One region of the Mesorhizobium robiniae genome, then DNA from elsewhere that is predicted to be linked to it. Evidence: riboswitches for the same ligand, from Rfam matches in the RefSeq annotation. Region 1 holds a riboswitch; the other holds the start of a gene.

Evidence for each region. A riboswitch is a leader RNA that binds a small molecule or an ion and turns the genes downstream of it on or off. The one in region 1 is predicted to bind cobalamin.
Region 2: linked by a shared signal. The riboswitch ahead of ABID19_RS08405 (aromatic ring-hydroxylating oxygenase subunit alpha) and the one ahead of ABID19_RS12510 (CbtB domain-containing protein) in region 1 are both predicted to bind cobalamin.

The regions. Positions count from the first base shown of each region.
Region 1 is NZ_JBEPMC010000004.1:128,765-133,664, forward strand. Features, by position in the region: gene ABID19_RS12495 (MFS transporter) at 1-617, shown strand, start outside; gene ABID19_RS12500 (aromatic ring-hydroxylating oxygenase subunit alpha) at 621-1,802, opposite strand; gene ABID19_RS12505 (gamma-glutamylcyclotransferase) at 1,920-2,612, shown strand; cobalamin riboswitch at 2,679-2,874, shown strand; gene ABID19_RS12510 (CbtB domain-containing protein) at 2,912-3,091, shown strand; gene ABID19_RS12515 (CbtA family protein) at 3,107-3,874, shown strand; gene cobU (bifunctional adenosylcobinamide kinase/adenosylcobinamide-phosphate guanylyltransferase) at 3,894-4,394, shown strand; gene cobO (cob(I)yrinic acid a,c-diamide adenosyltransferase) at 4,396-4,900, shown strand, end outside.
Region 2 is NZ_JBEPMC010000003.1:60,213-65,112, forward strand. Features, by position in the region: gene bglA (beta-galactosidase BglA) at 1-706, shown strand, start outside; gene ABID19_RS08390 (ABC transporter ATP-binding protein) at 731-1,843, shown strand; gene ABID19_RS08395 (DUF680 domain-containing protein) at 1,939-2,157, opposite strand; gene ABID19_RS08400 (DUF680 domain-containing protein) at 2,243-2,443, opposite strand; cobalamin riboswitch at 2,951-3,152, shown strand; gene ABID19_RS08405 (aromatic ring-hydroxylating oxygenase subunit alpha) at 3,368-4,615, shown strand; gene ABID19_RS08410 (FAD-binding oxidoreductase) at 4,641-4,900, shown strand, end outside.

The DNA of each region.
Region 1 (4,900 bases):
ATCAGTCGATCCGCCCGGGCAAGACGCGGCCGGCCAATCCGCTCGCCAACATCGGCCGCTTCGTCGCGCAGCCGCGTCTCAGGCTGGCCTGGCTGATCGCCTTCGGTCGCTCCTGCTTCTGGACGACGTTTTTCGTCTACGGGCCTTTGTTCATGGTGATCACGGGCGAGGGCGAGATCGCCGGCGGCCTGCTGGTTTCGGCGGGCAATGCGCTGCTGTTCACGGCCATCTTCTGGGGCAAAGTAGGACAACGTTTTGGCGGCCGGCGAACCATGACATCAGCCTATTTCGCCATGTCGGCCACGCTGTTGGCGGCGGGCGCCGTCGGCGAATCCGTGCCGTTTCTTACCGGCGCCTTGCTGCTGTGCGGCGCGTTCTTCGCCATCGCTCTCGATGCGCTGGGCTCGACCGCCTTCATGCGTTCGGTGCGCTTCTATGAGCGGGCGCAGATGGCCGCGGTCTATCGCACCTATCTCGACTTTTCCGAGCTGACGCCGCCGCTGGTCTATTCGGTGGTTCTGGCGTTTTTCGGGCTGGGCTCAGTGTTCGCCACGCTCGGTGTTTTGGCCGCGGCCTGCGGCTATGTCACGTGGCGCTATCTGCCGAAATCGTTCTGACGCTCATGGTTTGGATATAGGCGCAGAATGGCGTTCGCGTACCCAGTTGTGGAAGCGGTGCAGTTCATATTCCTCGGGCATCAGCACCCCGGCCTTGTGGCGCATCGAGCGCAGGCCCTTCTGGTTGACCTCGCAGATATCAGCATCTTCCTCCAGCACCTGCCTGCCGAAGGCGACGATGTTGTCGATATCGGTCGTCGGATCGGCGAGCGCTTCGGGCGAAAAAAGCCATTCGGCGGTCAGTTCGGTCTGCTCCGGGCCGAGCGGCACCAGCCGCACGGTCCTGACATAGTCGACATGGCCAACGATGAACATCGACGGCAAATGGGTGGCGTAGGTCTGCCCGGCGGCGCGCTCGGCTGAAGTCAGGTCGGAAAAGACTGGGCCGTGGACGCGCCCGTCGCGCGACCAGGTCTCGGCTCCGGCCCGCAGGCCACCGGAAAACTCCGGCGCATCATTGTCGGCGTGACGGGCCCATTCGGGATCGTCATGCCGCCCCATCAGGCCGCGGCCATAGATCGGCACCAGCCGCGACAGGTCCTTGTGAACACCAGGGCAATGCAGGCACTCGTTGAAGTTCTCCCAGAAGATCTTCCAGTTGCAGTTCATCACCTTGCGCAGCACATGGCCCGACACCAGCGTTTCCAGCGGCCAGTTGGCGAGATCGCCGGATGCGGGATCGAAGGATGTTTCAGCCGAACCGGCGGCATCCTCCTCCAGATTGACGAAGATAAAACCGCGCCATACCGACAGGTCTACGCGATAGAGCGGGTGATCGGCCTTGTCGAAACCTTCGGGCAGCGATTTCGACGGCACCCGCACGAGATCGCCGCGCAGCGAATAGGACCAAGCGTGGTAGGGACAGGTGATCAGCCGCGCCTTCAACCGTCCCTCGCTCTCCCGGCAGAGCTGCGAGCCGCGATGCCGGCAGGTGTTGTGGAAGGCTCGCAGCTCGCCGGTCTCGTCGCGCAGCACGACGATCTCCTGCGTGCCGACACGGAATGTCCTGAAAGCCAGCGGCTGCGCAAGGTCAACCTCGCGGCAGACGAGCAGCCAGCTTCGATACCAGATGGCGTCGAGATCGCGCTGATGGACGTCGGCGTCCCAGTACGCCGATGACGGCAGTGCCGGTTCAAGCCGGGTCAAACCGCTATAGGGATCGTGCTCGCTCTGGCTGGGTTGCATGGCTGGCTCCTGTTATGGGCCAGCCGACACCCCGGCAAATCTTTTGTCAATTGGGGCGACAGCATTGCCGGATTCGGTCGTGATGCCTAATCATGCAGGAAGCAAAGGGATTGGGACATGGCCGCACGACAGATGTCGCTAACAGCCGAACTGGTGGCGCGCTGTTGGCGCGAGATCGAGGATGCCGGTCCCGATCCGGATGCGGCGCATCTGGACGACCGCGACTATGACGCAATGCTCGACGAATTCCAGGCTGAACTCCCAACCTCCGAACCGCTGTGGTTGTTCGGCTATGGCTCATTGATCTGGAAGCCGGAAATCGACCACGTCGAGGAACGTGTCGCCGTAGCGCGCGGCTGGCACAGATCTTTTTGCATGAACATGACGCGCTGGCGCGGCACCAAGCAGAGCCCGGGGCTGATGATGGCGCTGAACCGTGGCGGACAGTGCAAGGGTGTAGCCTTTCGGCTGAGCGATGGCGATCGCCGGGCGCAGCTCGACAAGCTTTTTCGGCGTGAGGTGACGCTGAAGCCGACGAGCTATCGTCCGCGCCTGCTCTCGCTGGCAAGCGACAGCGGGCCGTTCAAGGCGCTGGCCTTTGTCATCAACCGCAAGGGGACGACCTATGCCGGACCGCTCGGGGAAGAAGAGGTGGTCGAAAAGCTCTCGACATCCTGCGGGCACTGGGGATCAGGCGCCGACTACCTCTACAACACGGTGAAAAACCTGGAAGAGCGCGGCATTCACGACCGCCATCTGTGGCGGCTGCAGCAGCTGGTTGCCGAGCGGATCAGTGCCTCGAGGCCTTGAGACCGCATGGCGCATTCACGCTGGTAACGGGCGGAATTTGGTTTGCCGGCCGCGACGATTCTGCCTATAGTCAAAGCTGTCGTCGGTTCCGTTAGGGACCAAGAGGGAATGCGGTGAGGGTAAATTTCTTGCCCAATGCCGTGGCTGCCCCCGCAACTGTGTGCGGTAGTCCTCTCCATATGCCACTGAAGAGTTTCTTCGGGAAGGTGGGGAAGGGCGCTGATCCGCGAGCCAGGAGACCTGCCGGCGACAGGAGAACTGACTTCTATGCCCTCGGGTGGAGGGCGAAAGGACAAGACATGAATACCGCTTCCGTCTCGCTCGGCGCTTCCGTCTCCTCGCAGTCGCGCTTCATGCAGCTGGCGCTTGCTGCATTTCTCGGCATTTTCGTCATGGGCTTTGTCGGCTTCTCGCATATCGATGCGGTCCACAATGCCGCCCACGATTATCGCCATTCGATGGCGTTTCCCTGCCACTGACGAGGGGCTGACATCATGACACTGTTTCGCAACGTCGTGTTCATCGCGGCGATCGCAGGGCTTGTGGCCGGCGTCGTCCTCGCCTGCATGCAGGCCTATGCCACCGTGCCGCTGATCCTGAAGGCGGAGGTCTACGAACAGGCCGGCGGAGGCCACACGCATGACCATGCCGCTGTCCCCGCCGCAGATACCAATGCCATGGCCAGCGCCGCACCGGCGCCGGCCGAAGTTGCCGCTCCAGAAGACGACGGCTGGGCGCCGGCCGATGGTTTTGAGCGCTTTGCCTTCAACGTGGTTGCCAATGTCGTCACTGGCATCGGCTTTGCGCTGATCCTGGTGGCCGCTTCGGAGTTCGCCGGCGGCATTGGCAATTGGCGTCAGGGCCTGTTCTGGGGCCTGGCCGGCTTCGCCGTGTTCACGCTCGCTCCAAACCTTGGCTTGCCGCCCGAACTGCCGGCGATGCCGGCCGCCGATCTCACCCAGCGCCAGATCTGGTGGATGGCGACAGTGGTGGCGACGGCCGCCGGTCTCGGCTTGCTCGCCTTCCGCAAGTCGCTGCCGCTGGCGCTGCTTGCCGTGGCGTTGATCGTGGCGCCGCATATCGTCGGCGCGCCGCAGCCCGACAGTTTCGAGTCGCCGATTCCGGAAGGCTTGCACCACCAGTTCGTGGTGGCGGTGACGCTGACCAATCTGGTGTTCTGGCTGGTGCTCGGCGCCGTCGTCGGCGTGGTGCGTGGCCGCTTGACCGGTACAGCGACCGGCCTGCGCGACAGCTTTGCCTGATCGCGTTGCTTCTGGCGGGATGCTGACCCTGGTCATCGGCGGTGCGCGCTCCGGCAAGAGCGCGCATGCCGAAAGACTGGTGACGGCCTGTCCGGCGCCATGGGCCTATATCGCCACGGCGCAAGCCTATGACGACGAGATGCGCGAGCGCATCGCGCTGCACCGGTCGCGGCGCGGCGGGGGCTGGACAACCGTCGACGCGCCGCTCGATCTCATCGGCGCGATCGAGGCGCTGCCTGACGGCCGGCCTGTCCTGATCGACTGCCTGACGCTGTGGCTGGCCAACCATATGCTGGCCGAACACGACATCGAGGCCGAATGCCAGGGGCTGGCGGATGTGCTGTCGCGACCGCGCGGGCCATGGTTCGTGGTTTCCAACGAGGTCGGCCAGGGCATCGTGCCGGATAATGCGCTCGCCCGTCGGTTTCGCGACGCCGCCGGCCGGCTCAACCAGCAGGTCGCGGCCGTGGCCGACACGGTGCTGATGATGGTGGCGGGGCTGCCGCTCAAGGTGAAATGACATGGCCGATACTATCGATCCCAAGGACGAGGAACGCCACCGCGCCAAGATGGCCAAGCGCAAGGCAGTGCAGGACGCCGAGGTCGCGGCAAAGACGGTCGAGAAGGGGCTGCTGATCGTCAACACCGGTCCAGGCAAGGGCAAGACCACCGCCGCCTTCGGGCTGGCGCTGAGGATGCTCGGCTACGGCAAGCGCGTCGGCGTCGTCCAGTTTATCAAGGGCAAATGGCACACCGGCGAGAAGGACGCTTTTGCGGCTTTCGGCGATCGGGTCGTTTGGCACACGATGGGCGAGGGTTTTACCTGGGAGACGCAAGATCTGCAGCGTGACATCGCTGCCGCCGAAGCCGCCTGGGCCAAGGTGCTCGAGCTGATGGCCGACCCGTCGATCAGCCTTCTGGTGCTCGACGAGCTGAACATCGCGCTGCGCTACGACTATCTCGATCTGGACAAGGTGGTGGCGGCGCTGAAAGGCCGCCGCGATGGGCTGCATGTCGTCGTCACCG
Region 2 (4,900 bases), on a different contig from region 1:
GTCCAAGGTGCGTTCGGTGCTGGAAGCCTTCGGCAAGGTCGCCAGCGACGGCTGGTCGTGCTGGGCCTTCTCCAACCACGACGTGATGCGCACTGCCTCGCGCTGGGCGGCCGGTGAAGCCGACCAGACCGCCTATCTCAAGGTGATCTCGGCACTGCTGATGTCGCTGCGCGGCTCAGTCTGCATCTATCAGGGCGAGGAGCTTGGTCTAGGCGAAGCGGAATTGCAGTTCGAGGATCTCCAGGACCCCTACGGCATCCGCTTCTGGCCGGAATTCAAGGGTCGCGACGGTTGCCGCACGCCGATGGTCTGGAATGCCGCCGACAGCAATGGCGGCTTCTCCAAGGCAAAGCCATGGCTGCCGGTGCCGGCCAAGCACCTTTCGCAAGCGGTCGATGTGCAGCAGGGCGACGACAGCTCGCTGCTCGAACACTACCGGCGCTTTCTCGCCTTCCGCCGATTGCATCCGGCCCTGGCCAAGGGCGATATCGACTTCATTGAAAGCGAGGGAGACACTGTCGCCTTCACGCGTCGCGAGGGCAACGAGCAGATCGTCTGCGTCTTCAATCTCGGCAGCCAACCGGCGGAAGTCAATCTCGGCGGACGCTCGCTGCAGCCCTTGCCGAGGCACGGGTTTTCGGGACAGACTGGCGCCGGTTCTATCCGCCTCGGCGGCTACGGCGCCTCGTTTGGGCGCATCGACTAAGTTTGCAATTCACTGGAGGGAACCATGGCCGATGTCACGCTAAGGCAAGTGAAGAAATCTTACGGCAATCTCAACATTCTGCACGGCATCGACCTCGACATAAAGTCGGGCGAGTTCATCGTCTTCGTCGGGCCTTCGGGCTGCGGCAAGTCGACCTTGCTGCGGTCCATCGCCGGGCTTGAGGAAATCACCTCCGGAGAGCTCAGGATCGACGGCGAGGTGGTCAACGACGTGCCGCCGTCGAAACGGGGCATCGCCATGGTGTTCCAGTCCTATGCGCTCTATCCGCACATGACCGTCTACGACAACATGGCGTTCTCGATGAAGATCGGTAAGGAGAGCAAGGCCGAGATCGACAAGCGGGTACGCCAGGCGGCGGAAATCCTGCAGCTGACCAAATATCTCGACCGCTTGCCCAAGGCGATGTCGGGCGGCCAGCGCCAGCGCGTCGCCATCGGCCGCGCCATCGTGCGCAACCCGAAGGTCTTCCTGTTCGACGAGCCGCTGTCGAACCTCGACGCGGCACTGCGCGTCGCCACCCGCATCGAGATCGCCAAGCTCAAGGAGTCAATGCCTGCCACAACGATGATCTACGTCACCCACGACCAGGTCGAGGCAATGACGCTGGCCGACCGCATCGTGGTGCTCAAGGACGGTCATATCGAGCAGGTCGGCACGCCGATGGAGCTCTACAAGAAACCCGGCAATCTGTTCGTCGCCCAGTTCATCGGCTCGCCGGCCATGAACATCCTGCCGGCGACGATCGACAAATCAGGCAACACGACCATCGTCAGCCATGTCGGCGGGCGCAAGGCGACGGTGCCGATCGCCACGCCGGCGTCAGTGAAAGGTGCTTCGGTGAGCTTCGGCGTGCGGCCGGAGGATCTGGCGATCGCTAGCGGTGCGGATTATCTTTTCGAGGGAATGGTCGACTATGTCGAGCAGCTCGGCGAGGTCCAACTCGTCTATGTCGACATCGGCCGCGCCGACCTGCCGCTGGTGACCAAGCTGCCCGGCAATGTCGAGGTCAAACGTGGGGCAAAGCTGCGGCTGAGTGCGGACGCCGGCGACCTCCACATCTTCGATACGGACGGGCGGTCCTTCACGCTTCACGAAGCGGAAGCAAAGGCGGCCTGAGAACGGCAGCAAGACTGCCGATATAAGCAGTTTGGCGAAGCCAAAAAACAAGAGCGGCGGGCAAAGCCCGCCGCTCTTGCGCTTTCAAGTCGCTGTTAGCGGCCGAAGAGGTTACGGTCGCTGCCGTGGACGGGCTTCTCGTCAGCCGGAACCGGATTCTGCGCCGAAGCAGAATTCTGAACCGAAGCCGTATACGAGCTGTCGACCGCAACCGCCGGCTGGTTGGCGCCGTTAGATCCAAAGTTGTCGCTACCGGCAAAAGCGCTGCCGGAGATGGCCAAAATGGCGGCGGTGGCAAGAATGATCTTTTTCATTTCTAGTACTCCAGATTTGTCAGATCCCTCGCGGCGGACTTGGCCGCCGCTGTCTGGGATCAGCTGTTAATGGTGGGATCAGCTGTTAATTGCCGAAAAGGTTACGGTCGGCGCCCTGGACAACGGGCTTTTCAGCGTGAGCCGGCTTCTGAATGGAAGCCGTGTAAGAGCTGTCGACCGCAGCAGTCGGCTGGTTGGCGCCGTTGGACCCATAATGGTCGCTCCCGGCAAAGGCGCTGCCGGTGATGGCCAAAACGGCGACGGCAGTAAGAGCAATCTTTTTCATTTTTGGTACTCCAGTATCTTAGTTTTCGGTCCGTCTAGCGGCGTGTCTTGGAAGGAATTCGCGTCGTTCGGACGACCCCTATCTGGGAAGGCCATCCGGCAGATTCCAATCACGAAGTTGTTCCGTGTGGACCAAGAATCTACACCTTGAAATTGTACCAGGTGCTTCTATCTGCATCGCTTTAGTTTTTGTTTTCAAACACTTAAGCCAAATTCACTATTAGCCCATTTGACGGATTGGCGGACCTGCGTTCACAGCGTCATGCACGCATTGTCAACAGAAACGAACCGTTCGGTTCGATTTTAATAGTGGCTAATAGTCACTTTTGGAAACTGTTAACCTTCTTTGCCTCCGCCGCGGGTCGGATTCGATGCCACGACCGCCAGCAATGGCCGCCGAAAAATGGGGTCCCAGCCCTGCTATTGCCAACCTGCAGGTTTGGCCGGCTGTGTCGCGCCGCATGGATACGATGTCGCTTTCATGCCGACAGTCGGCCGGCCGTCATGATTAGATCACGCCATCTCAGGTGCCGCTTGGTGACGACGAAGCGGAGAATTGGGAAGCCGGTCAGAACCCGGCGCTGCCCCCGCAACGGTGGTGGAGTTCAAGTCGCAACGGGAGACCACTGGGCCACAAGCCTGGGAAGGTGTCGCGACCGCCCGCAAGGACACTCCAGAGCCCGGAAACCAGCCCGAGGTGTTGAACTCGACTGATCGCGGTGGGCGGTCAAGAGGTGGATGATGCATGCCGGTTCTTCACTCGCCTGCGGCCGATCCTTCCTCCATCACCACCAGTTCAGTCCTTGGAGCGACGTGCGTCCACTTGGACGCACAAAGTACGCTCCAAGACTTTGAATCTGCGCATAGTGCTTTCCGAAAATCGATTCCGATTTTCGGGCCGATGCGACGAAAGCGAGGACAGGACATGGATGCGCGCAACGACATGCTGAGGCTCTTGCACGGCCGCAGGCAAGGCTTTTCGCTCGAACAGCCCTTCTACACCGATCCTGATTTCTTCAAGCTCGACATGGAGCTGATCTGGTATCGCGACTGGCTGTTCATCGGCCATGATTGCGAATTGCCGAAGCCGGGCAGCTATATCACCGCCCAGATCGGCGATTATCCGGTTGTGCTGGTCCGCGACCAGCAAGGCAAGATCAATGCCTTCCACAACTCCTGCCGGCATCGCGGCAGCCGCGTCTGCAATGCCGACAAGGGCACGGCGGCGAAGCTCGTCTGCCCTTATCACCAATGGACCTACGAGCTGGACGGCCGGCTTCTGTTCGCCCGCCAGATGGCGGACAGTTTCGACAAAAGCCAGTTCGGCCTGAAGCCGGTCGCTTGCGAGAGCGTCGGCGGCTACATCTTCATCTGCCTGGCCAAGGAGCCCGCCGATTTCGCGCCGATGCGCGCCATGATCGAACCTTACCTATTGCCGCACCGGCTGCGCGAGGCAAAGGTCGCCTTCGAATCGACCATCGTCGAGAAGGGCAACTGGAAGCTCGTCTGGGAAAACAACCGCGAGTGCTATCATTGCGCCGGCAATCATCCGGAACTGTGCAAGACATTCCCGGAAGCGCCGACCGTGACCGGCGTGCAGGGCGCCGACAGCGATCCGGAGATGCTGGCGCACTGGGCGATATGCGAGGCAGCGGGCCTGCCGAGCAAGTTCCGCATCGATCCGGCCGGACAGTACCGCGCCACCCGCGCGCCGCTGCTGCGCGACGCCGTCAGCTATACGATGACGGGAAGACGCGCCGTGAAGAAGAACCTTTCCGACAGCGTTTCCACGGACCGTATCGGCTCGCTGCTGCTCTATCACTATCCGACGACCTGGAACCACATCCTCGGCGATCATGCGGTCACCTTCCGCGTGCTGCCGATCAGCGCCACGGAAACCGCCGTGACGACCAAATGGCTGGTCCATAGGAACGCGGTCGAAGGCGTCGATTACGACCTTGCCGAACTCACCCATGTATGGACCGAGACCAACGACCAGGACCGCCGCATCGTCGAGGAAAACGCCTTCGGCATCCTGTCGCCGGCTTACGAGCCCGGCCCTTATTCGGAACTGCATGAGGGCGGCGTCATCCAGTTCGTCGAATGGTACGCCTCGTTTATCGGACCGCGCCTTGCCGAGGACGGCCGGCCGGCGCTGCGCAGCGTCGCCTGAAGAGAAACGTGAAGAGATGAACGCAATGACGGATCTCGGGCTCTACCGCCATCTCGACGATATGGCGCCCTGGAACGACAGGCTCCAGGTTCTGGAAGTGATCGGCGTCAGCGACGAGGCGCCTGACGTGAAGACCTTCACCTTCCGCTCCGACAACCAGACCTGGTTCCGCTACAGACCGGGGCAGTTCGTGACGCTGGAGCTGCCGACCGCCGACGGACCGCTAATGCGAACCTATACGCTGTCGTCCTCGCCGTCGCGGCCATTCTCGATCGCGGTGACGGT